Regions from separate parts of the Pseudomonas sp. NPDC090592 genome, predicted to be linked through region 2. Evidence: riboswitches for the same ligand, from Rfam matches in the RefSeq annotation. Region 2 holds a riboswitch; the other holds the start of a gene.
What was found. A riboswitch is a leader RNA that binds a small molecule or an ion and turns the genes downstream of it on or off. The one in region 2 is predicted to bind cobalamin.
Positions count from the first base shown of each region.

Region 1 (14,733 bases), on a different contig from region 2:
GAATTTCATTCGCATGACTGATTCTACACAATGCCTTTCGAATGACAACAGCCTGCTTGAAAATCCTTTCTTATGAAAGATATTGATTCAATGTTGTTTTTGTATGTAGAGTCGTCCAGGGCTTTCGCTTTAGCAGCCCTCAGGCCTCTTCGTTAAGCCTTGACCGCTGCAGTTCTGCTGCAGCGGTCTTTTTTATCCGGCTGTGTGCGGCTTCAGGCGTCGGCGCGCAGCAAAATGCGTTCGCTCCAGTACTGCGGGCCGGTTTGATGCACCGAGGTGCCTTGGCTGTCGACTGCCACGGTAACGGGCATGTCTTTGACCTCGAACTCGTAGATGGCTTCCATGCCTAGGTCCTCGAACGCCAGCACGGTCGACTTGCGGATGGCTTGCGCCACCAGGTAAGCGGCGCCACCGACGGCCATCAGATACACCGCCCGGTTATCCTTGATGGCCTCGATTGCCGCAGGGCCGCGTTCGGATTTGCCGATCATGCCAAGCAGGCCGGTCTGTTCCAGAATTTGCCGGGTGAACTTGTCCATGCGAGTAGCAGTTGTGGGGCCGGCAGGACCAACGATTTCGTCACCCACCGGATCGACGGGGCCGACGTAGTAGATGAATCGGCCTTTGAGGTCGACGGGCAGCGACTCACCCCGGTTTAGCATTTCCACCATGCGCTTGTGCGCCGCATCGCGCCCGGTCAGCATCTTTCCGTTAAGTAGCAGCGTCTCGCCCGGTTGCCAGCTGGCGATGTCCTCCGAGGTCAGGCTATCCAGGTCGATGCGGCGTGCGCTGGGGCCAGCCTCCCAGACGATCTCGGGGTAGGCATCGAGCGAAGGTGCTTGCAGCTCGGCGGGTCCGGAGCCATCAAGCACGAAGTGAACATGCCGAGTCGCCGCGCAGTTGGGAATCATGCAGATGGGTAGAGATGCCGCATGGGTGGGGTAGTCGAGGATCTTCACATCCAGAACCGTGGTGAGCCCGCCCAGGCCCTGTGCACCAATCCCCAATTGATTGACCTTCTCGAACAGCTCCAGGCGTAACTCCTCGATCCGGTTCGCTGGGCCACGGGACTTGAGTTGGTGAATATCGATCGCCCCCATCAGGCTTTCCTTGGCCATCACAGCAGCTTTTTCCGCAGTACCGCCTATGCCAATGCCGAGCATGCCGGGAGGGCACCATCCGGCACCCATCGTTGGCACCGTCTTCAACACCCAGTCAACGATCGAGTCGGAGGGGTTGAGCATGGCCATCTTTGATTTGTTTTCCGATCCACCGCCTTTGGCAGCGATGTCGATTTTGATAGTCGCGCCCGGTACCAGCGAGTAGTGAATGATTGCCGGCGTGTTGTCGCGCGTATTGGGGCGTCGACCTGCCGGGTCGCTGACGATCGATGCGCGCAGGACGTTCTCTGGCAATTGGTAGGCGCGACGTACACCCTCATTGACCATGTCGTCGACGCTCAGGCCAGAATTCTCCCAGCGGACTTGCATGCCAACGCGTACGAATACCGTGACGATCCCGGTGTCCTGGCAGATAGGCCGGCGCCCGGTCGCACACATGCGTGAGTTGATCAGTATCTGCGCCATTGCATCTTTGGCAGAGGTTGACTCTTCGCGCAGGTAGGCGCCATGCAAGGCTTCGATGAAATCGGTGGGGTGGTAGTAGGAGATGTACTGCAGAGCGTCCGCCACGCTCTGGATCAGGTCTTCGCTTCGGATGACAGCTGCATTGCTGGGGGGGCTTTTGGCGTTATCGTCGGAACGCATAGAAGGATCTCGAATCTCGATGGTGGTCATTTGATTTGTTTTTCTCTGATTAATCTTTCCTTCGCAATGTATTTTGCAAAAAATAATTTCAGATGAGAATATTTTGTGATTTTTCTATATTTTTGCGTTTTATGGAAGCTGACGTATGACGCCACGGAGCTGGACTTCGGAGGGGGATAGCTCGGTTTGATTGCTGCGATTGCGGTTTACAGCACCGGTGGTTGCTGCAGGGGGCCGTGCGACAATGATGCGGTTGACAATCGTGACAGAAACAAATTGTTACCACATAGGTAGCCTGCTACCATTTGTCATCCGTGAGATACGATGTCTGTCATGTGTATGACTAGTCGAGTTCGCTGCATTCAATTCAGCGTTCTGGAAGGTCGACAAGAGCAGGGCTTGAGCCTGCCGATGAGCACGTTTCACGGGTCTGAGTGATTAGTCATAGGTAGACCTGCATGTTGCTAGCCAAACAAACCTCGCGAAGGAAGTTCCTGCTTTCGTCGCTGATCGCCTTGCCCGCGATGGGCATCAACGTCAACGGCCTGAGTGCCGCGCTGGCGGCAGAAATGGCGGCGCCGAGCCTCGACAGCTACACCCCATGTTTCTTCACCCCGGCCGAATGGACCTTCATCCTCGCCGCCTGCGATCGCCTGATCCCCGCCGACGGCCGTGGCCCCGGTGCGCTGGAAACCAACGTGCCGATCTTCATCGACCAGCAACTGGCCGGTGACCTGGGCAGCGAGATCTACCTGGAAGGTCCGTTCGACCTGAATGCCCCGGCCACCCTGGGCTACCAGCTGCCGTACACCCCGCAAGAGATCTATCGCAAAGGTATCGCCGCGCTGGAAAGCTGGTGCCAGGCCACTCATGGCCAGCATTTCGCCCTGCTGGAGCTTGGCAAGCGCGATGATGCGCTGAAGAAGCTGCAAGCCGGCCAGGTCGACTTCGCCGCCCATGGCGAAAGCGTGCTCAAGGCCAAGCTGTTCTTCGGCGAACTGCTCAACCACAGCCGCCAGGGCTGGCTGGCCGACCCGATCTACGGCGGCAACAAGGGCATGAAGGCGTGGATTGCCATTGGCTTTCCCGGTGCCCGGGCCAGCTACCTGGAATGGGTCGCCCAACACAACGTCCCGTACCCCCTCGGCCCGGTCAGCCTGACCGGCCAACGCGGTTGATCCCTTCGCTTCGAGTTACAGCATTCAAGGTTTTTTATGGCACACATTACCAATGACGAAGTCGACGTCGCCGTCGTCGGCCTGGGCTGGGCCGGCTCGCTGATGAGCATCGAGCTTGCCCAGGCAGGCTTGAAAGTGCGCGCTTTCGAGCGCGGTGAAGACCGCACCAACGCCGATTTCGCCTACCCCAAGCCGGCTGACCAGTACGCCTACGGCGTGCGCAACAAGATCATGGTCACGCCCAAGGACGGCGCGCTCACCGTGCGCCACAACCTCAACGGCACCGCCTTGCCGACCCGCCAGTGGGGCGCCTTCGTGCCCGGCACTGGCGTCGGTGGCTCGGGCCTGCACTGGACCGGCGTGCTGATCCGCCCGACGCCGACCGACATCAAGCTCAAGACCTACGCCGACCAGGCCTATGCCCCGGGCATCCTGCAAAGCGACATGACCATCGGTGACTTCCCGTTCACCTGGGACGAGATCGAGCCGTACCTCGACAAGTTCGACAAAATCTGCGGCCTGTCGGGCAACACCGGCAACCTCAACGGCCAGATCCTGGTAGGCGGCGACCCGTTCGAAGGCCCGCGCTCCAACCCGTACCCGCTGCCCGCGCTGGAAGATACGCTGAACAATAAAATGTTCGCCGACGCCGCGCGCAAGCTGGGTTACCACCCGTTCCCCAACCCCTCGGCCAACGTGTCGCGGGCCTGGAAGAACCCCTACGGCAACCAGATCGCGCCCTGCAACTACTGTGGGTACTGCAGCAAGTACCCGTGCCTGAACTACTCCAAGGCCTCGCCGCAGACGGCGGTGATGGACGCGCTCAAGCGCATGGACAACTTTGACTACCGGGTCAACGCCAACGTCCTGCGTGTGGAACTGCACCCGGACGGCAAGACCGCCAAGGGCATCACCTACGTCGATGCCCAGGGCAACGAGGTGTTCCAGCCGGCCAGGATCGTCGTGCTGGCGGCGTTCCAGTTCGTCAACGTGCGCCTGATGCTGCTGTCGGGCATCGGCCAGCCGTACAACCCGGTCACCCGCAAGGGCACCATCGGCCGCAACTACGCGTTCCTCAGCAACGGCGGCGCCACGCTGTTCTTCAAGGACAAGCACTTCAACCCGTTCGCCACCGCCGGTGCCACCGGGCAGATGTTCAACGACGTTTCCCCGGGCAACTTCGACGGCCCGTCCCTGGGCTTCATCGGCGGCGCCAAGATCCACAGCTCGCAAGCCACTGGTACGCCGATCGGCACCGCGCTGCCATCCGGCACGCCGGAGTGGGGCCAGGGCTGGAAGGAAGGCATGCAGGACTGGTACGGCCATTCGATGAAGATCAGCATCTCCACCGGCTGCATGTCGTACCGCGACCACTACGTCGACCTCGACCCGACCTACAAGGACCCGTGGGGCCAGCCGCTGCTGCGCATTACCTTCGACTGGAAGGAGAACGAACTCAAGCTGCAGCAGCACCTGCGCAAGATCGTGCTGGACATCACCAGGGAACTGAACCCAGACAGCTACAGCGAAAGCTTCCTGGGCATGGACTCGCACTGGGATATCACCAAGTACGTGTCCACCCACAACGTCGGTGGCGCAATCATGGGTGACTCGCCGGAAACCAGCGCACTCAACCGCTACCTGCAGAGCTGGGACGTGCACAACGTGTTCGTGCCGGGCGGCAACGCCTTCCCGCAGAACTTCCAGGCCAACCCGACTTCCATGATCGGCGCCCTGACCTTGTTCGCGGCCCAGGCCATCAAGGACCAGTACCTGAAGAACCCTGGCCCGCTGGTGCAGGCGTGAGGAACGAGAACATGACCATCAAATCCCGTTCCATCCTGTCGATCGTGCTGGGTGTCGCCGTAATGGCCGCCGTGCTGGCGTGGATCGTCGCCGGCCTGCTCAACCGCTCCGGTGACGCCTCCGCGCAGTTGACCCAGGCCGTGACCCCGGCGCTGATCGAGAAAGGTGCCTACCTGGCCCGTGCTGGTGACTGCGTGGCCTGCCACACCAGCCATGATGGCGGTAAGCCGTTCGCCGGCGGGCTGGGCATCGCCTCGCCGATCGGCACCATCTACTCCACCAACATCACGCCGGACAAGAACACCGGCATCGGCAACTGGACCTATGGCGAGTTCGAGCGCGCGGTACGTCGTGGTATTGGCCATGACGGCAGCGCGCTGTACCCGGCGATGCCGTTCCCGTCCTATGCAAAGGTCAGCGATGAAGACACCCAGGCGCTGTATGCCTACTTCATGCGGGGCGTGGCATCGGTCGAGCAGCCGAACAAGGCCAACGACATTCCGTGGCCGCTGTCGCTTCGCATGCCGCTGGCCTACTGGCGCGCGATCTTCTCGCCGGGGCCCGAGGCAACTGCTGCGGTCGTTGGCGGTGATGCTCAGATCAGCCGTGGTGCTTACCTCGTCCAAGGCTTGGGCCACTGCGGCTCGTGCCACACCCCTCGCGCTCTGACCATGCAGGAGAAGGGCCTGGACGATTCGGCCAGCGGCTACCTTACCGGTGCCGAGCTGAACGGCTGGAACGTCCCGGCCCTGCGCGGCATGCCGCACTGGAGCGAGGAAGAGCTGGTCGAATACCTGGGCAGCGGCCGTAACGCCAAGGCCTCGGTGGCTGGCGAGATGACCGACGTGATCGCCAACAGCACCTCGCACATGAGCGATGCAGACCTGCAGGCCATGGCCGCATACCTGAAATCGCTGACACCTGCCAATGGCCCTGCGTACCAACAGCAGGCCGACCGCAGCGCGGCGACCACCGCCAAGCTGACCGCGGCCAAGGGCCTGACGCTGGGGGAGCGGCTGTACATCGACAACTGCGGGGCCTGCCACTTTGTTTCCGGTCAGGGTGCAGAGCGCGTATTCCCGCGTCTGGACGGCGCTTCGGTGGTCAATGCGGCCAATGCCGATGCGTTGTTGCACGTGATCCTCGCCGGCGCGGCGACGCCGTCGACCGAGCGTGCGCCTTCGGTGCTGCCGATGCCCGGCTTTGCCGAGCGCATGAACGATGCCGAAGTGGCCGAACTGGCAACCTTCCTGCGCCAGGGCTGGTCGAACCAGGCCTCGACTGTGACGGCGGAGCAAGTGCGCAGCGTGCGTGCAGAGCTGCACGCTCACCCTTAGTGCCGAGGCACAGTTGCAAGTAACCTCGGCTTTCTTTGCCAAGGATGGTGCTAGAAGCCTGAGGGATGTAAGTAGCGCATTCTATTGATAAAACCGATGGTAGCTATGTGGTGAGTATCGGTTTCGTCAAAGAAAATAGGGGCACGACTTACGCAATGGATGGAATTTGCAATGAAAACGGTCTCCTTCACCGAACGCCTGGTACACGCCGTGGGCTACGAACTGTTCGCCGTGCTGCTGTGCGCACCGCTGTTGTCCTGGGTGATGGGCAAGTCGCTGGCGACGGCAGGCGCACTGGCAGTGACCCTGTCGGTAATCGCCATGCTGTGGAACATGGTCTACAACGCGCTGGTCGATCGCTGGGTGCAAACCGAACGCATCCACTGGAAAGCCAGTGCGCGTTTTGTGCACGGTTTGGGCTTCGAGGCCGGGCTGGTGGTGTGGTGCCTGCCGGTGGCGGCGTGGATGCTGGATATCTCGCTGCTGCAGGCGTTCATGGTCGAACTGGGCTTCTTCGTGGTCATCCTGCCCTACACCGTGCTGTACAACTGGGCGTTCGACAAAGCCCGGCACTTGCTGATGCAGCGCCGCCTGGCATAAGTTGGCGCTCTCGCGAGTACGAATGCACGCGCGGTCTCTGTGGGAGCGGGCTTGCCCGCGAACACCGGTGCAGCCGGTGCCACCCTACCGCGGCGGCTGCTTCGCGGGTGAACCCGCTCCCACAGGGTCGTGAATGTCAAAAAAACGGGGCATGCCATTGCTGGCATGCCCCGCTTTCATACCGCCAAGGCCCCTCAGGCGACCTTGACGATCCAGCCTGCCGGTGCTTCGACATCGCCGCTCTGGATACCGGTCAGCTCGTTATAGAGCTTTTGGGTAACCGGGCCGACCTTTTCCAGGTCGTGGAACACGTGCAGCTTGCCGTTGTACTCGATACCACCGATCGGGGTGATCACCGCCGCGGTACCGCAAGCGCCTGCTTCGATGAAGCGGTCCAGCTTGTTGATTTCCACGTCACCTTCGATCACGGTCAGGCCCAGGCGCGATTGCGCCAGTTCCATCAGCGACAGGCGGGTAATGCCTGGCAGTACCGATGCCGATTTCGGCGTGACGAACTCGTTGTTGGCGGTAATGCCGAAGAAGTTGGCCGAACCCACTTCCTCGATCTTGGTGTGGGTCAGCGGGTCGAGGTAGATGGCGTCGGCGAAGTTGGCTTTCTTCGCTTCAGCGCCCGGCTGCAGGCTGGCGGCGTAGTTGCCACCGACCTTGGCCGCGCCGGTGCCTTGTGGGGCGGCACGGTCGAAGCTGGAGATCTGGAAGTTGTGCGGCTTCATGCCGCCCTTGAAGTACGAGCCAACCGGGATGGCGAATACCGAGAAGATGAACTCGGGGGCGGTGCGCACGCCAATGTTGTCACCGGTGCCGATCACGAACGGGCGCAGGTAGAGGGCGCCTTTGCCGTGCGGTGGCACGAACTTTTCGTTGGCCTTGACCACTTGCTTGCACGCTTCGATGAACACATCGGTCGGCACCTGCGGCATCAGCAGGCGGGCGCAGCTGCGTGCCATGCGGGCAGCGTTCTGGTCCGGGCGGAACAGGTTGATCGAGCCGTCCTTGCAGCGGTAGGCCTTCAGGCCTTCGAAGCACTGCTGGCCATAGTGCAGGGCAGTGGAGCCTTCACTGATGTGCAGGACGTTGTCTTCGGTCAGGGTGCCCTTGTCCCACTCGCCATTGCGCCATACGGACAGGTAGCGTTTGTCGGTCTTGATGTAGTCGAAACCCAGCTTGTCCCAGTTAATGCTTTCGTTGCTCATGACACCCTCATTGTCTTGCAAGTGCCCGATCGCTCGGGCTGCTGTTATATGCGCACCACGCCACCATAATACATCCGTGGCAGATCGGGAACGGCCAGTCACGAATTGATAGCCTGCAATGCATTGCTTGGGGGCTGGCGCGGGTAGTGCAGGGGGGCTGGGAGGTGTTTGGCGAAAGATTTGCAGCGCCTATGAGATCGAGCGCCGCCCGCGCGGCGCTTCGCGGGGCAAGCCCGCTCCCACATTTGTTGCAACGTGCCAAACCTGTCAGGCCATGGTTGTCAGCTTCGTTGGCTCGACTCGATTTCCCGGTGGGCGCTGCCGCCGCCCCACCTGTCTCAAGACATGCGCCAAGGCGGACAACGCCGATCCCACAGGCATGGGCACGTTGCAACAAATGTGGGAGCGGGCTTGCCCCGCGAAGCGCCGCGCGGGCGGCGCTCGATCTCATGGGCGCAGCAAATGTTTCGCCCTACGCTCAGCGCCCCTTCAAGCGCTTGCCCCAGTCCCCACCGTGGCTCTGCTGGCAGGCTTGTTCACTGTCAAACCGCACATGCCACGCTGGATGGTCTAGCTGTATCCCAGCCTGCTCCAACGCCACCTCCGTCAGTGCCAGCATGCGCACCTTGGCGTCACCCGCGACCGCAGCCGCCTTGTCGGCTTCTTGCTCGAATACCCAGGTAATGCGCAGGCTGGCCGGAAAATCCTCAGGATCAAGCCGATGGGTCAGCCAACTGAAACCGACGATCTCTGCCTTGGCGGTTTCGCAGGCTTCGGTCAGGCATGCGACCAGCTCTCGCTCCAGCCTGGCCATTTCGCGTTTGCCCATGGCCTTCAAGGGTTGGCCTCGTCATCGATCTGCTGGCAAAAGCGCAAGCGGTTGCCGAACGGGTCGTGCACCTGCATCTGCAATCCCCAGTCCAGTCGCTCTGCCTCTGGCCGGGCATAGCCATACCGTTTGGCCTGCAGTTCGCGCTCCAGTGCGCGCAGGTCGTCGATGCGGGCGAATACCGTGGAACCGGGGCAAGCATCACCATGGTGCTCGGACAGGTGCAGGATCAGGCCGTCCCGGTGAATCTGCAGGTACAACGGCAGGTCGGGGCTGAAACGGTGCTCCCAGTCGACGCTGAAACCGAGGAAGTCGAGGTAGAACTCGCGGGCCTTGTCGACCGAGAAAATGCGCAGTACGGGTATGGCGGGGGCGAGGTGCATGGGGGCGTCCGTGGCCGTGGGTGAGGGTGTCACTGTAGCGCAGTTGCGCGCCTTGTGGTCAGCCAGCCAGCCGCAACGGTTGACCACCCGCCAGCCACTGCGTAGCCTTGCCACTTCGAGGTTCTTCGGCCAGGCCGAAGCTAAGACGGGAACGCGGTACATGCCGCGGCTGCCCCCGCAACTGTAAGCACCGACAACGGATCGACACAGCCACTGCGCACGCGCGCGGGAAGGCGTCATCCCGCCACAGCCTGCTTTATAAAGGGCAAATGGAACGGTGCAAGCCAGGAGACCTGCCTCGCAACGTTTTCGACTTTCAACCGGGCGGGGTGATCCGGTGGCGAACACGCCCGGCCGGCCTGGCCCGCGGCTGTCGTCCTGCATGCCCGCGCCATACTGCCAAGGGCAATGCGACATGAAAACACTGGCCAAGCTTCCCGTCACTATCGTCACCGGCTTCCTCGGCTCGGGCAAGACCACCTTGCTGCGCCACATGCTCGACAACGCCCAGGGCCGCCGCATTGCGGTCATCGTCAACGAATTCGGCGAACTGGGTATCGATGGCGAAATCCTCAAGCAGTGCAGCATCGGTTGCACTGAAGAAGAGGCCAGTGGCCGCGTCTACGAGCTGGCCAATGGCTGCCTGTGCTGCACCGTGCAGGAAGAGTTCTTCCCGGTCATGCGTGAGTTGGTGGCACGCCGTGGCGACCTGGACCATATCCTGATCGAAACCAGCGGCCTGGCGCTGCCCAAACCACTGGTGCAAGCCTTCCAGTGGCCGGAAATCCGCAATGCCTGCACCGTCGATGCAGTGATCACCGTGGTCGACAGCCCGGCCGTGGCCGCTGGCACCTTTGCCGCCTACCCGGACCAGGTCGATGCCCAGCGCAAGCTGGACCCTAACCTGGACCACGAATCGCCGCTGCACGAACTGTTCGCCGACCAACTGGCCAGCGCCGACCTGGTGGTGCTGAACAAGGCCGACCTGATCGACGCCGAAGGCCTGGCCAAGGTACGTGCCGAAGTGGCTGAAGAGCTGCCACCGGCCGTGAAAGTGATCGAGGCCAGCAGCGGCAAGCTGCCACTGGAAGTGCTGCTGGGCGTGGGCGCCGAGTCCGAGGCGCATATCGATGGCCGCCGTACCCATCACGACTCGCACCACGATGGCGACGACCATGACGACCATGACCACGACGCCTTCGATTCCATCTCCATCGACCTGCCAGAGGCCGACGAAAGCCTGCTGCTCGACGCCCTGACGCAGCTGGTGGTGGAGTTCGGCGTGCTGCGTGCCAAAGGTTTCGCCGCCATCCCGGGCAAGCCGATGCGCCTGCTGGTACAAGGCGTGGGTACCCGTTTTGACAAGCACTTCGACCGCGCCTGGCGCGCCGACGAGCCGCGCATTACCCGCCTGGTACTGATTGGCCAGGACCTGGACGCTGCCCAGCTGGAAGCGCGCCTGCGCCAGGCCCTGGGCGCCTGACCCATGCACCTGCTGCGGACCCAGCCCGGCGGCTTCGTGCCGGATGACAGCATTGCCGACCTCGGCCAGACACCCGCCGAGCTGGTGATTCTCTGCAGCGGCGATTCACACCTGGCATTGCTCGCCGACACCGCCGAGCAATTGCCCGAAGGCTACCCCAGTCTGCGCCTGGCCAACCCGATGCAGGTGCAGAACCACGCCTCGGTCGATTTGTATGTCGACCAGGTGCTGCGCCATGCCAAGGTCATCCTGGTGTCGCTGCACGGTGGCGTTGGCTACTGGCGCTATGGCGTCGAGCAGCTGGTCGAGCTGGCCGCCCGTGGCGTGCAACTGATCCTGGTGCCGGGCGATGACCGCCCGGACCCGGAACTGACCAGCCTGGGCAGCGTCACCGGCGAGCAGGCCGAGCGCCTCTGGCATTACTTGCGCCAGGGCGGCAAGGCCAACGCCATCAACCTGTTCAACTGCCTGGCCAGCCAGTGGCTGGGCCGCGATTATGCCTGGGACGAGCCGCAACCCTTACCGCGCACCGCCGTGTATCACCCGGCCAAGGGTAGTGCCGTGCTGGAAGACTGGTACCCGCACTGGCATCCCGAACACCCGGTGGCGCCGTTGCTGTTCTACCGCTCGCACCTGCAGGCGGCCAACACTGCGTTCATTGATGTGTTTTGCCAGCGCCTCCAGGCTGCCGGGCTGAACCCGCTGCCGATTGCCGTGGCCAGCCTCAAGGAAAGCGCTTGCCTGGAGCAGGTCGAAGCCTGGCTGGACGAGGTCGGTGCCGAGGTGCTGGTCAATACCACCGGTTTTGCCTTGTCCAGCCCCGAGCGGCCCAACCTGCGCCCGTTCCGTCGCGACATCCCGGTGCTACAGGCCATTTGCGCGCAAGACAACCAGCCCGGCTGGGAAGCCAGCGAGCAGGGGCTGGGGGCACGTGACCTGGCGATGCACATTGCCTTGCCTGAACTGGACGGGCGCATCATTACCCGGCCTGTCAGTTTCAAGGACATGGCCTGGCGCAGCGAGCGCAGCCAGTCTGATGTGGTGTGCTACCGCGCCCACCCCGAACGCATGGACTTCGTTGCCGAACTGGCCCGCCGCTGGGTCGAGCTGGCGCGCCTGCCCAATGCCCAGAAGCGTGTGGCCCTGGTGTTGGCCAACTACCCGACCCGCGATGGCCGCATTGGCAATGGCGTCGGCCTGGACACGCCCGCTGCCGCGCTGAACATCCTCAAGGCACTTCAGGCCGAGGGCTATCCGCTGGCGGGTCTGCCGGGCAGTGGCACGCAGCTGATCCACCAGTTGCTTGGCGGCGTCACCAACGACCTCGACCACCTCGACCAGCGCCCCTGCGCCCAGAGCCTGAGCCTGGCGGACTACCAGGCCGCGTTCGAGCGCCTGCCACAGGCCAACCGCCAGGCCGTGCTGGAACGCTGGGGGCCACCCGAGCAGGACCCGATGTACCGCGGCGGCAGGCTGATGGTCGCCGGCCTGCGCTATGGCCTGACCTTCGTCGGCATACAGCCGGCCCGCGGTTATCAGGTAGACCCCAGCGCGGTCTACCACGACCCGGACCTGGTGCCGCCGCACGGCTACCTGGCGTTTCACTTCTGGCTGCGCCATGCCTTTGCCGCCGATGCGGTGATCCACGTGGGCAAGCACGGCAACCTCGAATGGCTGCCCGGCAAGGGTGTCGGCCTGTCGGCGCAGTGCTGGCCAGACGCTTTGCTGGGCCCGCTGCCGAACATCTACCCGTTCATCGTCAACGACCCGGGCGAGGGCGCTCAGGCCAAGCGTCGCACCCAGGCAGTGATCATCGACCACCTGATGCCGCCCCTGACCCGCGCCGAAACCTATGGCCCGCTGCGTCACCTGGAACAGCTGGCCGACGAGTTCTACGAGGCACAGATGCTCGACCCGCGCCGAGCCCGGGAGTTGCAGCGCGACATCCTGGAACTGGTCAAGGCCAACCACATCGACCGTGAGCTGCAACTGGAAGGCCAACTGGACGATGCTGCCGTGTGGCTGCCGCGCCTGGACACCTACCTGTGCGATCTTAAGGAATCACAGATTCGCGACGGCCTGCACGTGTTCGGCCAGTCGCCTGAAGGCCGCTTGCGCCTGGATACCTTGCTGGCGCTGCTGCGGGTGGAGCGTGGCGACGGTCGCGGCGGCAATGCCAGCCTGCTGCGGGCGTTGGCCAAGGCGCTGGTGCCAGGTTTCGACCCGCTCGATTGTGAGCTGGGGCAACCGTGGCAGGGCATACGCCCAGAGCAGTTGCAGGCCATGAGCAGCGAGCCCTGGCGCACCTGTGGGGATACCCGCGAGCGCCTTGAACTGCTGGCGCTGCACGTGATCGGGCAGGCGCTGGAAGGCAACGCACAGTTACCCGCGCTGAGCGAATGGCAGCCGGTGCACGACGTGATCCAGGCCTTGCGCGACGCCGTCGCTCCCAGCCTGGACGCCTGCGGCATCGCCGAAATGAACGGCTTGCTGGCAGCGCTGGCCGGCCGCTTCGTACCGGCCGGCCCCAGCGGTGCGCCCAGCCGTGGGCGCCTCGACGTGCTGCCCACCGGGCGCAACTTCTATACCGTGGACGTGCGCAACCTGCCCACCACCACGGCCTGGCGCCTGGGCTTTGCCTCGGCCAGCCTGATCCTCGAGCGCCACCTGCAGGACCACGGCGACCACCTGCGCCAGCTCGGCCTGTCGGTGTGGGGCACGGCGACCATGCGCACCGGCGGCGACGACATCGCTCAGGCCATGGCGCTAATGGGCGTGCGGCCGGTGTGGGCCACTGGCAGCCAGCGCGTCGACGACTTTGAAATCCTGCCGCTGAGCCTGCTTGACCGCCCGCGGGTGGATGTGACCTTGCGTGTTTCCGGCTTTTTCCGTGACGCCTTCGGCAACCTTATCCGCCTGTTCGATGCAGCCGTGCAGGCCGTCGCGGCACTGGACGAACCCGACGACCTCAACCCCCTGGCCGCGCGCGTACGCAGCGAGCGTGTGGCACTGCAAACGCAGGGTGTGGACGCCGAGCAGGCCGCGCGCCAGGCCGGCTGGCGGGTGTTCGGTGCCAAGCCCGGTGCTTATGGTGCCGGGGTACAGAACGCCATCGACGGGCGCTTGTGGCACGACCGTGACGACCTGGCCGAGGTCTACCTCAACCATGGTGGTTACGCCTACGGCGCCAGTGACGAAGGCACCCCGGCCCGCGCCCAGTTCGCCCAGCGCCTGGCCACGGTGCAGGCGGTGCTGCAGAACCAGGACAACCACGAGCACGACCTGCTCGATTCCAACGATTACTACCAGTTCCAGGGCGGCATGCTGGCCGCGTCGGAAACCTTGTCCGGTGCAGCAGTGGCCAGTTACCACGGCGACCACAGCCAGGCCGACCGGCCACGCATCCGCACCCTCAAGGAGGAGCTGAACCGAGTCATCCGCGCCCGTGCCCTCAACCCCAAGTGGATCGACGGAGTCAAGCGCCACGGCTACAAGGGTGCTTTCGAGATGGCGGCGACGGTCGACAACCTGTTCGCCTTCGACGCCACCACGCACCTGATCGACGACCATCATTACCAGGGGCTGGCCGATGCCTACGTGCTCGACCCGGCCACCCGCGACTTCATGCGCGAGCACAACCCCGAGGCCCTGCGCGACCTTACCGAGCGCCTGCTGGAGGCCCAGCAGCGTGGCCTGTGGCAGGCGCCGGGCGACTACCGCGAAGCCCTTGAGGCGCAACTGCTCGACGGCGAGGAACAGGCTTGAAATGAGTGAACCCGTACAATTCCCGCTGGCCGCAGTGGTCGGTGCCGACGACCTGAAACTGGCGCTGTGCCTGACCGCCATCGACCCCAGGATCGGCGGCGTGCTGATCGAAGGGCCACGCGGCATGGCCAAGAGCACCCTGGCCCGCGGCCTGGCCGACCTGCTTGGCGAGGGTCCGTTCGTCACCCTGCCGCTTGGCGCCAGCGAAGAGCGGCTTGTCGGTACCCTCGATCTGGATGCCGCACTGGGGCAGGGCAAGGCGCAGTTTTCCCCGGGTGTGCTGGCCCAGGCCGACGGCGGCGTGTTGTATGTCGATGAGGTCAACCTGCTGCCTGACACCTTGGTCGACCTGTTACTCGATGTGGCGGCCAG
Region 1 is NZ_JBIVXJ010000005.1:133,336-148,068, reverse strand. Features, by position in the region: gene ACIQUI_RS06170 (fumarate hydratase) at 213-1,766, opposite strand; gene ACIQUI_RS06165 (gluconate 2-dehydrogenase subunit 3 family protein) at 2,225-2,944, shown strand; gene ACIQUI_RS06160 (GMC family oxidoreductase) at 2,981-4,750, shown strand; gene ACIQUI_RS06155 (c-type cytochrome) at 4,762-6,087, shown strand; gene ACIQUI_RS06150 (multidrug/biocide efflux PACE transporter) at 6,259-6,687, shown strand; gene ACIQUI_RS06145 (branched-chain amino acid aminotransferase) at 6,882-7,901, opposite strand; gene ACIQUI_RS06140 (hypothetical protein) at 8,380-8,739, opposite strand; gene ACIQUI_RS06135 (glyoxalase superfamily protein) at 8,736-9,113, opposite strand; cobalamin riboswitch at 9,215-9,429, shown strand; gene cobW (cobalamin biosynthesis protein CobW) at 9,529-10,596, shown strand; gene cobN (cobaltochelatase subunit CobN) at 10,600-14,361, shown strand; gene ACIQUI_RS06120 (ATP-binding protein) at 14,363-14,733, shown strand, end outside.
Region 1: linked by a shared signal. The riboswitch ahead of cobW (cobalamin biosynthesis protein CobW) and the one ahead of ACIQUI_RS18155 (ABC transporter substrate-binding protein) in region 2 are both predicted to bind cobalamin.

Region 2 (14,733 bases):
GGGATACCTCATGTGGTGCGGACATGCGGGAGCTCTCCGGTTCCATTGGCAGCCATGATGAACGTGGCGCGGTCGGGCCGCGCCATCATTGTTGTGCTTGCCAGTAGATCGCCAGGCGGCGCAGGGCGCTTTGTCGAGGGCGACCTCGGGATACCTGATTCAACCGCTGTGGCGGTTTACAGCCGGCCCACTTTCCAGGGGGCGTACTCCAGTTCACTGTAACCCTTGGCCTGGCCGTGCGCGTCGGTGCTGAAGCCAGGCAGCTGGCTCAGGTTCAGCGCCATGCAGCGGCTGTTCAGTTCGGCCTGCAGTTTGCCATCGAGGCGGAAATCATCTGGCCGGTTCGGGTGGGGGTAAATCTGTACCAGGCAGCCCTGGACGTTGCCCTGTGCGTTTGCTTCGTAGTAGAGCGAGGCCCTGCCAATGCTGTCTACCGGCTGGTCGCGGAACAGGTGCTGCCAGAAGAATTCGCGCTGTGCATTGGCCTGGCGCCTTGCGGTGTCGGGTGCCTGGGCGTAGGAAGGCAGCACCACGAACAGCGGGGCACGTACTTCCACCGTGCCGTCCTCGTCGCGCATCGACTTGGGCACCACGGGGTAGATGGTCTTCCAGCACTGCGCCTCGACCATGCTGGCCAACGCCTTGAAGTCCGAGCGGACAAGGTCGGCAGGCAATACCGTTTCGTATTTCATCGGTGGCTTGCTGGCTTTGCAACTGGTGGGCGCGGAGTTCTGGTCGAGTTTGACATTCAGCATGACCACGCCGATCTGCTTGCCGGTATCGGCTGTGGCAATGCCCAGTCTCAAGACGTTTTGCATGTCGCTGACGAATGTCTGTCGCGCCTGTTTGTCCTCCTCGGAGGCAGGCCGGTGCTGGCAACCTGTTAAAGCTATGAGTGCGGTAGCTGCAATTGCCGCCGGCAACGATCTGAACACAGATACTTCCTTGATGTGATGGAGCCGGCCTACATGCCGGCGTTGTTGAGAATCAATATTATCACTCAAACTGCCGGATGTTTTTGTGTAGTTGTTGTGGAGAATCGGGGGGAGCCTGAAACCTGCAAAGGTAACCTGTGGGAGCGGGCGTGCCCGCGAACACCGGCGCAGCCGGTGCCATGCACCGCGTTGGATTCTTCGCGGCGGTTCGACGCCTCGACGCGCCCGCTCCCACAGGGTACGCGGTGCGCCCGGCATCGGTTCTCTGCGCGACAGCGCAGCCCAATGGGCTGGGCAATCTCCCACAGGGAGCCGCGCCTGCGCTTAGAAATGCATGTCCAGGGCCAGCTCGAAGGTGCGCGGTGGCCCCATGTAGTACTGGCTGTTGTAGGCCTGCTTGGCATACACCTCGTCGGTCAGGTTGCGCACCCGCCCGGTCAGCGTGGTGTGTTCATCCAGGCGGTAGCGGGCGAACGCGCCGAACAGGGTGTAGGCCGGGGCCTTGAGGCTGTTGGCGTTGTCGGCATACACCGAGCCCACGTAGCGCCCATCCGCGCCCACCGACCAGGCCGGTGACAAGCTGTAGGTCAGCCACAGGTTGGCGACATTGGCCGGCACGTTGGTCGGTGCATTGCCCTTGCGGGACACCGACACGCCGTTGACCGCTTCGTTGAACTCATCGTATTGCGCATCGACGTAGGCGTAGTTGGCTTCGGCCAGCAACTTCGGGGTTACCTGCAGGCGCCCGGACAGTTCGACCCCGCGTGAGGTCTGCTGCCCGGCCTGGACCGTGAGGTTGGCGTCGTTCGAGTCACGCACGGCAAAGTCCTTGCGCACGATCTGGTACAGCGCCAGCGTGGCCGCACCGCGCCCGTCGAGGAAGTCGAACTTGCTGCCCACCTCCCATTGCTCGCCCTTGGACAGGTCGAACAGCCCCACATTGGAGTAGGTCGCTGCCGCCAGCGAACCGGCAGGCAGGTCGGCGGAGGTGCTGTACTGCGCATACAGGCTGGCCGAAGGCGTCAGCGCATAGGTCAGGCCGATGCGCCCGGACAGCGGTTCCCAGCGCCGCTCGAAATAGGCCGGTGAGGTGGGTGTCACTGCGCCGTAGTTGGTGACTTCCATGTCCAGGTAGTCGTAGCGCAAGGCGGTGAGCAGGGCCAGGCGTTCGGTGAGTTGCAGGCGGTTTTCGGCAAATAGCGCACGGTTGCTCACCTCGTGGCGGCGTTGCTTGGTCAGGCCGGCGTTCACGCCCGGGATGTCATCGAAGCTGCCGGGCTCGAAGTGATCGGCATCGACCACATCGCTCCAGCTGCCCGAGGTGGGGTAGAGGGTCTGGCGCATGCGCGAGTATTCCAGCCCCAGCGACCATTGGCTGGCCAGGCCGAACAACTGGTTGTCGTGGCGCAGCTCGATGCGGTCGCCCAGCAAGTTCTGGTCGTGGCGTTGCAGGTAAGGGCTGCTGCGTTGCACCTGGCCATTGCCGGTGTAGGCGTAGCGTTCAAGGTTGCGGTAGTCGCGCTGGGCGCTGTACTGGTACAGCGTGTTCTGCACGCTGGTGCTATCGCTGACCTGGTAGTCGAGGATCGAGCGCAGCCAGCGTACCCGTTGCTCATAGCGGCCGTCAGCGACGTTGTAGTTTTCGAAGCGGCGGCTTTTGTCGATTTTCATGGTGCTGCGCCCGGGTAGGATCGGCGAGCCCCAGTAGGGGCTGTCTTCGCGGTCTTCCTGGTACTCCAGCGCCAGGGTGTGGGTGAGGTTGGGGGCCAGGTCGCTGAGCAGCGAAAAAGCCAGGCTGTCGGTGTGCCGTTCGTTGCGGTCGACGTAGCCGTTGCCGTGCCCACGGCTGAAGTCCAGGCGCATGAAATGGCGGGCATCGGCGGGGTTGCTGGCCAGTGCCTGGTTGATACCGAACGCCACCTCGCTGTCGTCGAAACTGCCATAGCGTATGCGCCCGTCAATGATCTGCTGGTCGCGGCTGGCGAGCTTGGTGATGTAGTTGATCGAGCCGCCCACTGCGCCTGCGCCATGCAGGAACGAGGAGGGCCCGCCAATCAGCTCGACGCGGTCGAGCACCCAGGCATCCACGGGCCGGGTAGCACTGCTGTAGCCCAGGTTGATGCCGTTGTACAACTGGGTGACCTGGTTCTGGGTGAAGCCGCGGTAGGCGACGAAGCCGCCAAAACCCGGGTTGGCCGAGGCATTCACCCCGGTCATGGCGTTGACCACGTCCTGGCTGTCCTTGGCACCGCGCTCCTCGATCAGGCGGCGGTCCGAAACACTGACCGAGGCAGGTGTTTCTCGCGCCGTGAGGCCCAGGCGCGAGCCGGTGCGGATCGGCTCGTCCAGTTGTACGCCGGTGGCGGCGTCGCGCTCGCCGTCGATGGTGGTGGCGCCCAGTTCCACGGGGGCGTTTTCAGCGCAGGCGAAGCTGCAGGTGCCCATCAGGAGCACCAGGGAGGTTTTGCGAAGCATGTTGGTGTGTCTTCCACGCAAAGGTCATGGCTGACGGCGAGCGCGCACGCAGGCGCGCCCGGCTGAGGTCAGGCGAAATGAAGTACGGCTGCGGGGAAGACGCTGGGGGAGGCGCGGGGGTTGAGGGCGGGGCGTTGATAGCGCGGTGGCGGCTGCGCCCAGCTGCGCACCACAATGGGCGAGCTGGCCACGGCCTGCGACGGGGTGAACGACCAGCCGCCGCTGCTCAGTGGTACCGCCAGGCCGAACGAGGAGCACACCGGGCAGTCGAGCTGGGCCATGTGCTGGTCACCACCCGCGCCGTCCAGGTCGATGGCCACGCCGTGCTCGCTGTTGACCGAGCAGAAGCCACCTTCCAGCCCGGCCAGGCGCAGGCCGCCCATCTGGCCATGGTGCAGGCCGCACAGCAACAGGCTGAACAGGACGCTGGCATAGAGCGTCCAGGCCGTCAGTGCGCGTGTATGGCGGGTGGTTTTCATGGCGGGGAATCTACCATTCGGATGAACGGTCGGGTAGTGCTTTTACTTCGGGATTTTGGGGCTGCGTTGCAGCCCGTCGCGACACAAGGCCGCTCCTACAGGATCGCGTCACATTGCGGCTGTCGCGATAGGGGCGCAAAGCGCCCCCAAGGTCTGTCAGGCCGCCCGCTCCAGCACATCCAGCAAATCGACAAACTCCATCGCCAGTTTGTGCCGTGGCGCCAGGTGTACCAACGGCACCGACGCCTGATGCGATTCACGCATCTTGATCGAACTGCTCAGGTACACCGGCAGCACGGGCAAACCTTCGCTGCGCAACTGCTCGACCAGGGTCTGGTGCAGGGCGGTGCGCCCGGCAAACTGGTTGACCACTACGCCCTCCACTTGCAGCGCCGGGTTGTGGTCCTGGCGCAGTTCTTCGACCTCGGCCATGACACTGTGCAGGGCCTGGCGCGAGAAGCTGTCGCAGTCAAACGGGATAAGCAGGCGCTCGGCCGCCACCAGCGCGCTGAAGGTGTAGAAATTGAGTGCTGGCGGGGTGTCGATGTAGATGCGCTCGTAGTCCTCACCAAGCTCCACCAGCAGCTTGCGCAGTTTGTTGATCTTGAACTTGCTCTCCAGCTTGCTTTGCAGGTCGCTGAGGTCGGGGCTGGCGGTGACCAGGTGCAGGTTGCTGTAGCGGGTTTCGGTGATTGCCACGCGGTGCTTCTTGCCGGCGGCGGTGACCGGCGACAAGGTCTGGCGGAAGAAATCGGCGATGCCGGCCGGAATGGCGTCGTTGACCAGACCGGTCAGGTAGTAGGTGGCATTGGCCTGCGGGTCGAGGTCGACCAGCAAGGTGCGGTAGCCCTCGGCGGCACTGGCGGCGGCGAGGTTGCAGGCGATGCTGGATTTACCGACGCCACCTTTCTGATTGAAGACCACACGACGCATGAGACGCTCATCCATGAAGAGAAAATGTCAGGTTGGGGTCAATCCTATGACGGCAACACGACAGTTTTATGACAAGCATTGTTACAACTGCAGGTTTCATACTTGCCTGTGCCGGCCTCTTCGCGGGCTTGCCCGCTCCCACAGGTACTGCACAGGTTTCGAACCTTGGGCAGAACCCTGTGGGAGCGGGCAAGCCCGCGAAGAGGCCGGCACAGACGAAAAAGACGCTCAAGCAACCACCAGCCGGTTGCGCCCCTCCTGCTTGGCCCGGTAAAGCGCCCGGTCAGCCTCGCCCAACACTTGCGCAGGCTCACCCCCAGCCTCGCCATCCCAGCGCGCCACCCCCAGCGAAATGGTCACCCCACCTACAGGCTCCACCGGCGTATCCTGAACCGTGACGCGCAGCCGCTCGGCCACTGCCGCCGCCGCCTCCAGGCTGGCCCCCGGCAACAGCATCAAGAACTCCTCGCCACCGGTGCGGCACAGCAGGTCACCCTCGCGGCAACAACGGCGCATCAGCTCTGCCAGCTTTCGCAGCACCTGGTCACCAACGTCGTGCCCATGGTTGTCATTGACTCGCTTGAAATGGTCGATGTCCAGCGCAATGGCGGCAAAGGCTCGCCGTTCGGCTTCCAGTAACGACAGGCTGAGCTCCATGCTGCGGCGGTTGCCGAGACCGGTCAGCGGGTCGGTCTGGGCGTCGCGGTTGAGCCGGCCGATGCGTTCCTGCAGCAGGTTCAGCCCGAACAGCAGGGCGCGCTTGAGTTCGGCGGCCTCGAAGTACCAGGCCCGCACGCGATGCAAGCGCTCGGCGGTGCCTGCGTGGTCCATCGAGCGGGCGCCGGCCGCCAGCTGCCACAGTGGCCGGGCGATGGTCATGGCCAGCCACCACAGCAGCAGGCAGCCCACCAGCGCCAGGGGCGCAGACGTGCCTACCACGTTGAGCACCAGGTGGCTCAGTGGCGTTACCGTCTGTGCCAGCGGCTGCTGCGCCACCACGCCCCAGCCGGCGCTGGGGACGGTGGCGAAGCCGGCGAGCATCTCCACACCCTGGCTGTTGATCAGTTGTCGGGTGCCGCTGTCCAGGGTCGCCAACTGGTCAACCAGCGTATTGCCGGTCACCACCGTGCCCACCCGCTGGCTGTCGGGGTGGTACAGCAGGCGGCGGTTGCGGTCGACCACATACAGGTACGAACCGTCCTTGTAGAAGTGCTCGCCCAGCAGGCTGTTGAGGATGTTGCGCTCACGCAGGTACAGGCTGCCGCCGACATACCCCAGGTAGCGGCCACTGCTATCAAAAATGGGTTGTGACAGCGCCACCACCAGGTTGTCGGCAGCTGACACGTAGGGTGTGGACACCAACCGACGACGCTCGCGCAGCGCCTCCTGAACGCCGGGGGACTGCATGCGGCTGCCAACCAGGTGCCGCAGTGGGGCGGGGGAAATTGCCAGCAGTACGCCGTCGGCATCGAGCACGAACGTGGAGTTGAAGGCCATGCTCTGGCCCAGTACACGGTCAGTCTCCGCCTGCATGGCCTGGGCATCAGCCAGTTGTCGGCCCTGTACACCCGCGCTGAACGAAAGTTGTTGAAGCGCGTTACCGATAAAGGTTTCGGTGATGGCTGCCAGCTTCGCAGCATATACCCGGTTGGCTTCCAGCGAGTGGTCGATCAACAACTGGCGCTGCACCCGGTAGCTGGCAAAGTAGCTGGCGCACAGCATGACCAACGCAGTTAGGGCGCAGAGCACCAGAATGAGTGTGCGCAGATCCAGGCGCAATCCGTGCTTGGCGTGTGGCAATCCTGACCTCGAGGTAGCGGATAAAGGCTACGAAATGGGAATAACCTTGCGTGACGCGTTCAAGAACCTGCCTTTTCCAGCGCATCGAGTTCGTCTTCGACCTGTTGCATGCGCTGCTCGACCAAGGCCTGCACCTTTGCGTCGCGTGCTGTTTCGCGCATCAGGGCCGTGAGTTTTTCGCTCAGGCGCTTGCCGGCTTCGGTGTTTTCCAGGGCGCGCGCCTTGGCCGGGTCCTGGGTGGCAGCAACGATGGTGGCGAACTCGTCATCGCTGAAGTTCTTTTCGCTGTACAGCCGGAACAGGTCCTGGCGCTGGTCCTCGACGGTCAGGTACTTGCGCAGTACATCCTGGATGGTGGCCTGTGACAGCTGCGGGTGGGTACGGCCAAGCAATGCGGCCATGCGCTCGATGTTGTGCGTATAGGCGTCCTGCAGCGGAAGCTGGGCAAGGATCTGCTCTTCACGGGAGGGCTTCTGGTCACAGGCGGTGAGGGCGGCAGTCAGCAGCAACGGCAACAGCAACTTCTGGAAGCAAGGCATGGCGTGGCCTGGTCGGGCATTGAAGACGGCCGATTATACCGATCTGCGCCTGGCCAGGCGCAGCTTTATGATTTGCCTTGTGCGGCGTGCTGGGGTAGAACCGTGGCCTCCAACCACTGCCAGCAGCCCCATGCCGAACTGGACCCTGCAACCTGTGGCGCGCGCCGCCATTGCCGAAGTCGTCGCATTTGTCGACAGCGCTCGCCGCGAACTGTTCCCGATGCTTGCCCAGGCGCCATTGCCGCGCGACCTTGCGCACTTTGCCGACGCCTACCTGGACGGTGCGGGATGCTTTCTTGAAGCCCGTGATGAAGGGCGGCTGGTCGCGGTGATCGGTTACCTGCCCTATGATCACCGTTTTGCCCAGCTTGATTACCGTGCTGAGCAGGTTGTCGAGGTGGTCCGCTTGTTCGTGCTGCCGGCCTACCGTAGGCATGGCCTGGCTGGCGCGCTGTTCGCTGCCTTGCGCGAGCGGGCGGAACAGGCGGGTATCGGCTGCCTGTACCTGCATACGCATCCGTTTCTGCCGGGTGCGATTGCGTTCTGGGAGCGGCAAGGGTTCATGGTGGTGGATGTCGAACAAGACCCGGTCTGGCAGACCACGCACATGCAACTGCAATTACGCTGATTTGTGGGGTGTTTGGCAATGTCAGTTCCGAGCTGGCGCTGACGTTTGCCGAGGTGGTGGCGATGATGAGTGAGCAGGAGCGGGCGGAGTGGGGGCTGCTGCCTGCTGGCAGTTCGGTTGCCTGAAAGATCCTGGGGCCGCTTCGCGGCCCTTTCGCGACACAAGGCCGCTCCTACAGGGATCGCGCAACCCGGTCTGTCAGAACCCACCCGACAACGGCCACTCCACGGCCAACCGTATCTGGTCGCCGTCCAGTTCCGCCTGCGCCGTGTTCCCCCGGTGTACGTTATGCCGCACCGAGAACGTCGTCCCCTTGGCCTTGCCGCTCTGCACCACGTAGCGCGCCTCGAGGTCTCGCTCCCAATGCTTGCCGCCCTTGCCATACCCCAGGTACGCATACCCACCATTGGGGTCGACATGTGTGCCGTCGATATCGAACCCGCGCACGTACAACGCCGTCAGGTTCAGCCCCGGTACCCCATAAGCCCCCATGTTCAGGTCGTAACGTGCCTGCCATGATTTCTCGTTCGGTGCGTTGAAGTCCGACATCTGCACGGCGTTGGCAATGAAAATGGCCCCGCGCGTCACGTAGTCGAACGGGGTGTTGCCGTCTACCTGTTGCCAGCCCAGGCTGAAACCGTGCGGCCCCTGGTTGTAGCGCGAGACCAGGCTCCAGGTGGTGTTGTCGATGCGCCCGGACAGCGCCTTGCCGGTATCGGTGGTGCGGTACAGGTTTAGGTCCAGGCTGAGGCTGCGACGGTCATCCAGCGCATGGCTGAGGGTGCTGCCCAGGTAGTGCTGGTTCCAGCTGTCCTCGTAGCGCGAGGTGTACAGGCTGCCGCTGAAGGCGGCGCCGGGGTTCCAGACCACGCCGGCCAGGTCGAAGCTGTTGCCCTGCTTGCCGTTGGAGTAGTTCACCACGAACCCCTGGTCGTGGCTGGAGGCATTGCGGTCGGCGTTTTCGTTGAAGTGCCCGGCCACCAGCTTGAGCGTGTCGAATTCGTTGCTGGTGAGGAAAAAGCCGGTTGCCGTCTCGGGCAGCAGGCGGCTGTCGGAGGAGCTGAACACTGGGGTTTTGACCCGTTGCTCGCCATAGGACAGCACGGTGTTGGACACCCGCAGTTTCAGTGCCGCGCCGGCACGGCTGTATTCGTTTTTCGGGTGCCCGTCGTTATCCACGCCCAGCAAGCGCGCTTTGCCTGCACGCCCGCCGCCACTGTCGAGTTGTACGCCCAGATAGGCGTGGGCATCGACACCCACACCGATCAGGCCTTGGGTAAAGCCAGACTGCAAGGTACCCATCAAACCGTAGGCCCATTCCTCAGCCTTGCCGCTGCGTTCGCTGCGCGGCTTGTAGGCATTTCTCGCAGCGCCGTTGCGCCCGCCATGCTTGTAGTCACGCTGGTCGAACACGCTGCGGTTGAGCACGCTCCAGCTGCTGTCTTCGACCAGACCGTTGCTTTGCGACTGGGCAGAGTCGGCCAGGGCAAAGGGTGCCACCCCCAGCAGTGGCAGTGCCAACAAGCGCCAGCTCATTGCCCAGCCCCTAGCTTGTGCAACTGCTCGGCAAAGCGGGCTTTGGCCCTGGCGGGCAGGCTGGGCGGCAACTCGGCAGCCGGCGCATCACCCACCTGGATCACCATCACCATGCCCATTGCCAGGTGCGGAATGCACTGGATGCCATACACGCCTGGTACGTTGAAGGTCTGCTCGAACGGCTGGTTCAACTTGCTCTTGAATGGCTCGGCCCCGCTGGGCAGCAGGCCGCTCACGCTGGCCGCATTGTGCCCGCTCTGGGTGGGCAGAAAGCGCACGGTGTCGCCGGGGGCAATGCGCAGGTGGTCCGGCTCGTACACCATCGCACCCGCGCTACCGCGGTTGAGCATTTTCACTTCATGCACCTCGGCCAGTGCGGCAGGTGTAAGCAGGGCGCTGGCAAGCAGCAGGGCGGCAGGGCGCAACAGCATGTGTGGAACTTCCTGGTTCAGGGGGCGCGAAAGCGCAGGATGCGCGCGCCGTCGAAAGGGTCGGTGAGGTAATGCGCATGCACGCCGAAAGTGCTCAGCAGGCGCTCGGGGGTGAGGACGTCAAGCGGTTTGCCCAGGGCCACCAGGCGGCCCTTGTCGAGCACTGCAAGGCGGTCGCAGGTGAGCGCCTGGTTGAGGTCGTGCAGGGCCACCAGGGTGGTCACCGGCAGCGTTTGAACCTGTTGCAGCAGGCTGAGCTGATGCTGGATGTCCAGGTGGTTGGTCGGCTCGTCCAGCAGCAGTACCTGCGGGCGCTGCGCCAGGGCACGGGCGATGTGCACGCGCTGGCGCTCGCCACCCGACAGCGAACCCCACAGGCGTGTGCGCAGGTGCAGGGCGTCGAGGTCGGCGAGCGCTTGCTCGACGATGGCGCGGTCTTGTACGCAGAACGGCGTCAACGCTGAAAGCCAGGGCGTACGGCCCAGGGCAACGGCGTCAAACACGCTGATTGCATCGAGTGTATCGGCTTGTTGCTCGACCAGCGCCAAGGCCTGGGCAATGCGGCGGCGGGGCATTTTCGCCAGCGGCTCGCCAAGCAGCTGCACACTGCCACTGGCTGGCTTGCGCAACCCGGCCAGCACCTTGAGCAAGGACGATTTGCCCGACCCGTTGGGGCCGACGATGCCCAGTGTTTCACCCGCAACAACGCTCAACCCGATGTCACAGAGCACGGTGCTGTCGGCCAGTTTCAAGCCCAGGCCCTGGCAACTCAAGGGCGGCAATTGTACTGCCGTCATGACGGTCATGGGCGCCCCCGGCGGCTGACCAGGATCAGCGCGAACACTGGCGCACCGATCAGCGCGGTGACCACGCCCACAGGGATCACCTGGCCGGTGATCAAGGTGCGCGAAAGCATGTCGGCGGCAATCAGGAACAGCGCGCCGCCCAATGCGCTGGCGGGCAGCAGGCGGCTGTGGCCGGGGCCCAGCAGCAGGCGCAGGGCATGGGGAATCACCAGCCCGACAAAACCAATGGCGCCAACGATCGAGACCATCACGGCCGTCACCAGCGCCGCGCAGCTGATCAGCAGCAGCTGGGTGCGCCGCACCGCAATGCCCAGCGACGCAGCCGAATCGGTGCCGAAGGTAAAGGCATCCAGCGCGCGGCGGTGCAACAGGCACACCACCAGCCCGAACAGTGCCACCGGCACGGCCAGCCACACCGACGGCCAGCGCACGCCGCTGAGGTTGCCCATCAGCCAGAACAGGATGCCGCGGGCCTGCTCGGCGGTGGCCGACTTGGTGATGAGAAAGGCGGTAAGCGCGTTGAACAGTTGCGAGCCGGCGATGCCGGCGAGGATCACCTGGGCGTTGTTGCTGCCTGGCCCGGCTGCGCGGGCCAGCACCAGCACCAGCGCGAATGCACCCAAGGCCCCGATGAAGGCCCCGGCAGACATGCTCAACGTCAGGCTGCCCAGCCCCAGCAGGCCGACCAGCACGGCGCCGGTGGAGGCGCCGGCGGATAGCCCCAGCAAGTAAGGCTCGGCCAGCGGGTTGCGCAGCAGCGCCTGAAGGATCACCCCGCAAGTGGCCAATCCGGCACCGCAAGCGGCGGCAACCAGAGTGCGGGTAAGGCGGTAGTTCCAGACGATGCCGGCGTCGATCGGGTCTACCGGATAGCCAGCCTGCCACAGGTGATTGGCCAACACCTGGCCGACCACGCTGGGGGACAGGTTGGTCTCGCCGATGGCGGTGCCGGCCAGCAGGGCGGCCAGCAGTGCCGCCAGGGCGAGTGCCATGTAAGGTAGCAGGCGAATCATCACTGGGCCGCTTTACCGCTGGCGAAGGCCGTGGACAACGTTTGCAGGCCGCTGAACAGGCGGATGCCGGCCTGCATGGCGTCGGCGTCGAGGACGATGATGCGGTTGTGCTTTACCGCGTCCATGTTGCGGGTTACCGGGTCACTGCGCAGGAATTCCAGCTTTTTCTGGTAGTCGTCGGCGGGGAAGCGGCGGCGGTCCATGCGGGCGATGATCAGCCAGGTGGGGTTGGCCTTGGCCAGGGTTTCCCAGCCTACGGTGGGCCATTCCTCGGTGGATTCGACCACGTTGCGTACGCCCAGGGTGCGCAGCATGAAGTCGGCAACGCCCTGGCGGCCGGCCACGTAAGGGTCGATGTCCAGGTCGGCGCTGGAGAACCAGAACAGTGCCGATGTGGCGGACAGGTCTTTGCCGGCAAGCTGTGCCTTGGCGCCGTCCAGGCGGCCTTTGAGCTCGGCATTCAGGGCGCTGCCGCGGTCCTGCACATCGAAGATCTCGGCCAGATGGCTGACGCTTTTGTAGATGCTGCCTACCTGAAATGCTTGCAAGCGCGTACCGTCGGCGCCGACCAGGTTGTCCTTGCCTTCGCAGTCCGACGGCAGCAGGTAGGTGGGTATCTTCAGTTCGTCGAACTGCTCGCGGGTAGCGACCACGCCCTGTGCGCCAACCATCCACTCGAACTGCACCGCCACCAGTTGCGGTCGCTTGCCGACTACGGCTTCGAAACTGGGGTCGTTGTCGGCCAGGCGCGGCACCTTGTCGTTTTGCGCCTTGTATTCGGGCAATACGTTGTTGAACCACAACGAGGTGCCTGCCAGTTTGTCACCCAGGCCCAGCGCGTAGAGCATTTCGGTGCCGGCCTGGCCGATGGTGACGGCGCGTTGCGGCGCCTGGGCGAAGGTTTGTGGCTTGCCGCAGTTTTCGACCGTAAGCGGGTAGTGGGTGGCAGCGGCCTGGGCCATGCCGGTAAGGCCAAGGCCGGCGAGCAGGGTGGCGAAACGGGGTAGCATGTTGAGCGATCTCCTATCGGACAGTTCGGGTGAGGAACGCACGGACAGGCATCGCCGCGCCCCGCCGTTGGCAGGGGCAACACAGATGGCCAATCCCGGACACCCCGCCGGTTGGTGAATGTATGCCGGCAGGTCTCCTGACTGGTGCGTCATGGCCCGGCTCCGGCCTTCCCGGGCAATTGCGCCCAGTGGCATCGATGGAGCAGGCTCGGCACCTACAGTTGCGGGGGCAGTTCCGTTTGGCCCGTGTTGGCGGGCCTGGGATTCCCTATTAATTCCGTGGTGGAAACCGGCGGCCCGCATCTTAGACGCCTTCGGCTTCAAGCTTCAAGCTTCAAGCTTCAAGCTTCAAGCTTCAAGCAGAAGCCAGCTGGCGTACGCTCCCCCTCTTGCAGCTTGCAGCTTGCAGCTAGAAGTATTTCAGCCAGCTGATGTCGCGGCGGCGCGCCTTCAGGCGGGCGAACCAGCGCACTGGCAGGTAGAGCGAAGCGGCCAGCAGCAGGGCACCCAGCCACACCGAGGCGATGCTGTCGAAGCCGAAATAGTCACCCTGGTTGAGCCCCAGCAGTGCCACGCTGGCCAGGTACAGCAGCTTCAGTACATACAGGTGCAACAGGTAGAAGAACATCGGCGCTGCACCAAACACCGCCAGTGCGCTGATCCAGCGTGCCTGGCCGGCGCGCTCGAAGGCGCGCAGCAACAGCAGGCCGCAGCCGAGGGTCAGGGCGAGGAACAGCAGGGATGGCGGGTATTTGGTGATGTTGAAGAAGCTCATCACGGTTTGCGTGAAGGTTGGGTAGCCACTCCACGGCGCCTCGCCATAGCCGTTGAGCATGCGCAGCACGACAAAGCCCAGCAATGCAATCAGCCCGGCCAGCAGCAAGCGATGCTGGCGTTGGCCTGCCTCGCTGCCACGGGCGAACCAGGGGCCCAGGCCGTAGCCCAGGGCGATGACGCCGATCCACGGCAGCACCGGGTAAGACGTGCGCAGGCGCAGGGTGTCGGAAAACTCCAGCCAGCCACGGTCATGCAGGATCGCCCATGGCACGTGCAGGCTCGACTCCACGCCAAAGTGCAGGCCATCGAGCAGGTTGTGCCCGGCGACGATGACGGCGCCCAGGGCGAGCAGGGCGGCGCGTGGCAGCCATACCAGCAGCGACAGCGCGATCATGCTGATGCCGATGGCCCAGATGACTTGCAGGTAGATCACGCTGGGCGGCAGCTGGAAGGTCCAGGCGAAGTTGACCAGGGTGAACTCCAGCGCTACCAGGAACAGCCCGCGCTTGAACAGGAACGCCGAAACGTCGCCACGGCCCTGGTACTTCTCGCCGTACAGCCAGGCCGACAGGCCGGTCAGCAGGACGAACACCGGTGCGCACAGGTGGGCCAGGGTGCGGCTGACGAACAGCGACGGCTCGGTGGTGTCGATGCTCATCGGGTCGCTGACCTGGCGGTGCAGGAAGAACGTTTCGCGGACGTGGTCCAGAAGCATGAACAGGATCACCAGGCCGCGCAGGGCGTCGATGCTCTGCAGGCGTTGGGTGAGCAGGGTGGGGGTGGCGCTGGCGCTTGTCATGGAGGGTCGCTGATAAGAATGGATGTCAAGTGAAACGTTATCTTATAACTAATTGGTTATCTGTTGGTAGAGGTTTTTGTGTTGCGGGAGCGGGCCTCTTCGCGGGCACGCCCGCTCCCACAGGTACACCACGGCTTTCAATGGCTGCGATATCCCTGTGGGAGCGGGCGAGCCCGCGAAGAGGCCAGTGCAGGCGAGCTCAGATCAGAAGCTGTAGTCCACCGTCGCAAAGTACGACCGAGGCATCCCCATCAACCACTGCTGCCCACTGAACGCCGACTGCACATACTCACGGTCGAACAGGTTGTTCAACTGCAACCCCAGCCGCACATCCGGCAACACCTGCCAGGCAACATTGGCATCCACCACGGTGTACCCGGGCGCGCTCTGGGTATTGGCAGTGTCGGCAAAACGCTCATCCACATAACGGGCACCAATCCCGGCCTGCACCTGCTGCCCAAAGCCTTTGCTCAGCCACAGGTTGGCAGTGCGCCGTGGCACATTGGCCGGCCGGTTGCCCGCGCGGTCCTGCGCCACGCCGCCGACCATTTCGTCGAAGTTGTCATACCGGG
Region 2 is NZ_JBIVXJ010000019.1:100,507-115,239, forward strand. Features, by position in the region: gene ACIQUI_RS18095 (MFS transporter) at 1-25, opposite strand, end outside; gene ACIQUI_RS18100 (hypothetical protein) at 177-818, opposite strand; gene ACIQUI_RS18105 (TonB-dependent receptor) at 1,260-3,410, opposite strand; gene ACIQUI_RS18110 (DUF2946 family protein) at 3,479-3,889, opposite strand; gene ACIQUI_RS18115 (ParA family protein) at 4,046-4,822, opposite strand; gene ACIQUI_RS18120 (diguanylate cyclase) at 5,051-6,622, opposite strand; gene ACIQUI_RS18125 (hypothetical protein) at 6,682-7,161, opposite strand; gene ACIQUI_RS18130 (GNAT family N-acetyltransferase) at 7,292-7,789, shown strand; gene ACIQUI_RS18135 (OprD family porin) at 7,988-9,325, opposite strand; gene ACIQUI_RS18140 (pseudoazurin) at 9,322-9,756, opposite strand; gene ACIQUI_RS18145 (ABC transporter ATP-binding protein) at 9,774-10,562, opposite strand; gene ACIQUI_RS18150 (FecCD family ABC transporter permease) at 10,559-11,575, opposite strand; gene ACIQUI_RS18155 (ABC transporter substrate-binding protein) at 11,575-12,585, opposite strand; cobalamin riboswitch at 12,695-12,894, opposite strand; gene ACIQUI_RS18160 (DUF1624 domain-containing protein) at 12,995-14,161, opposite strand; gene ACIQUI_RS18165 (TonB-dependent receptor) at 14,366-14,733, opposite strand, start outside.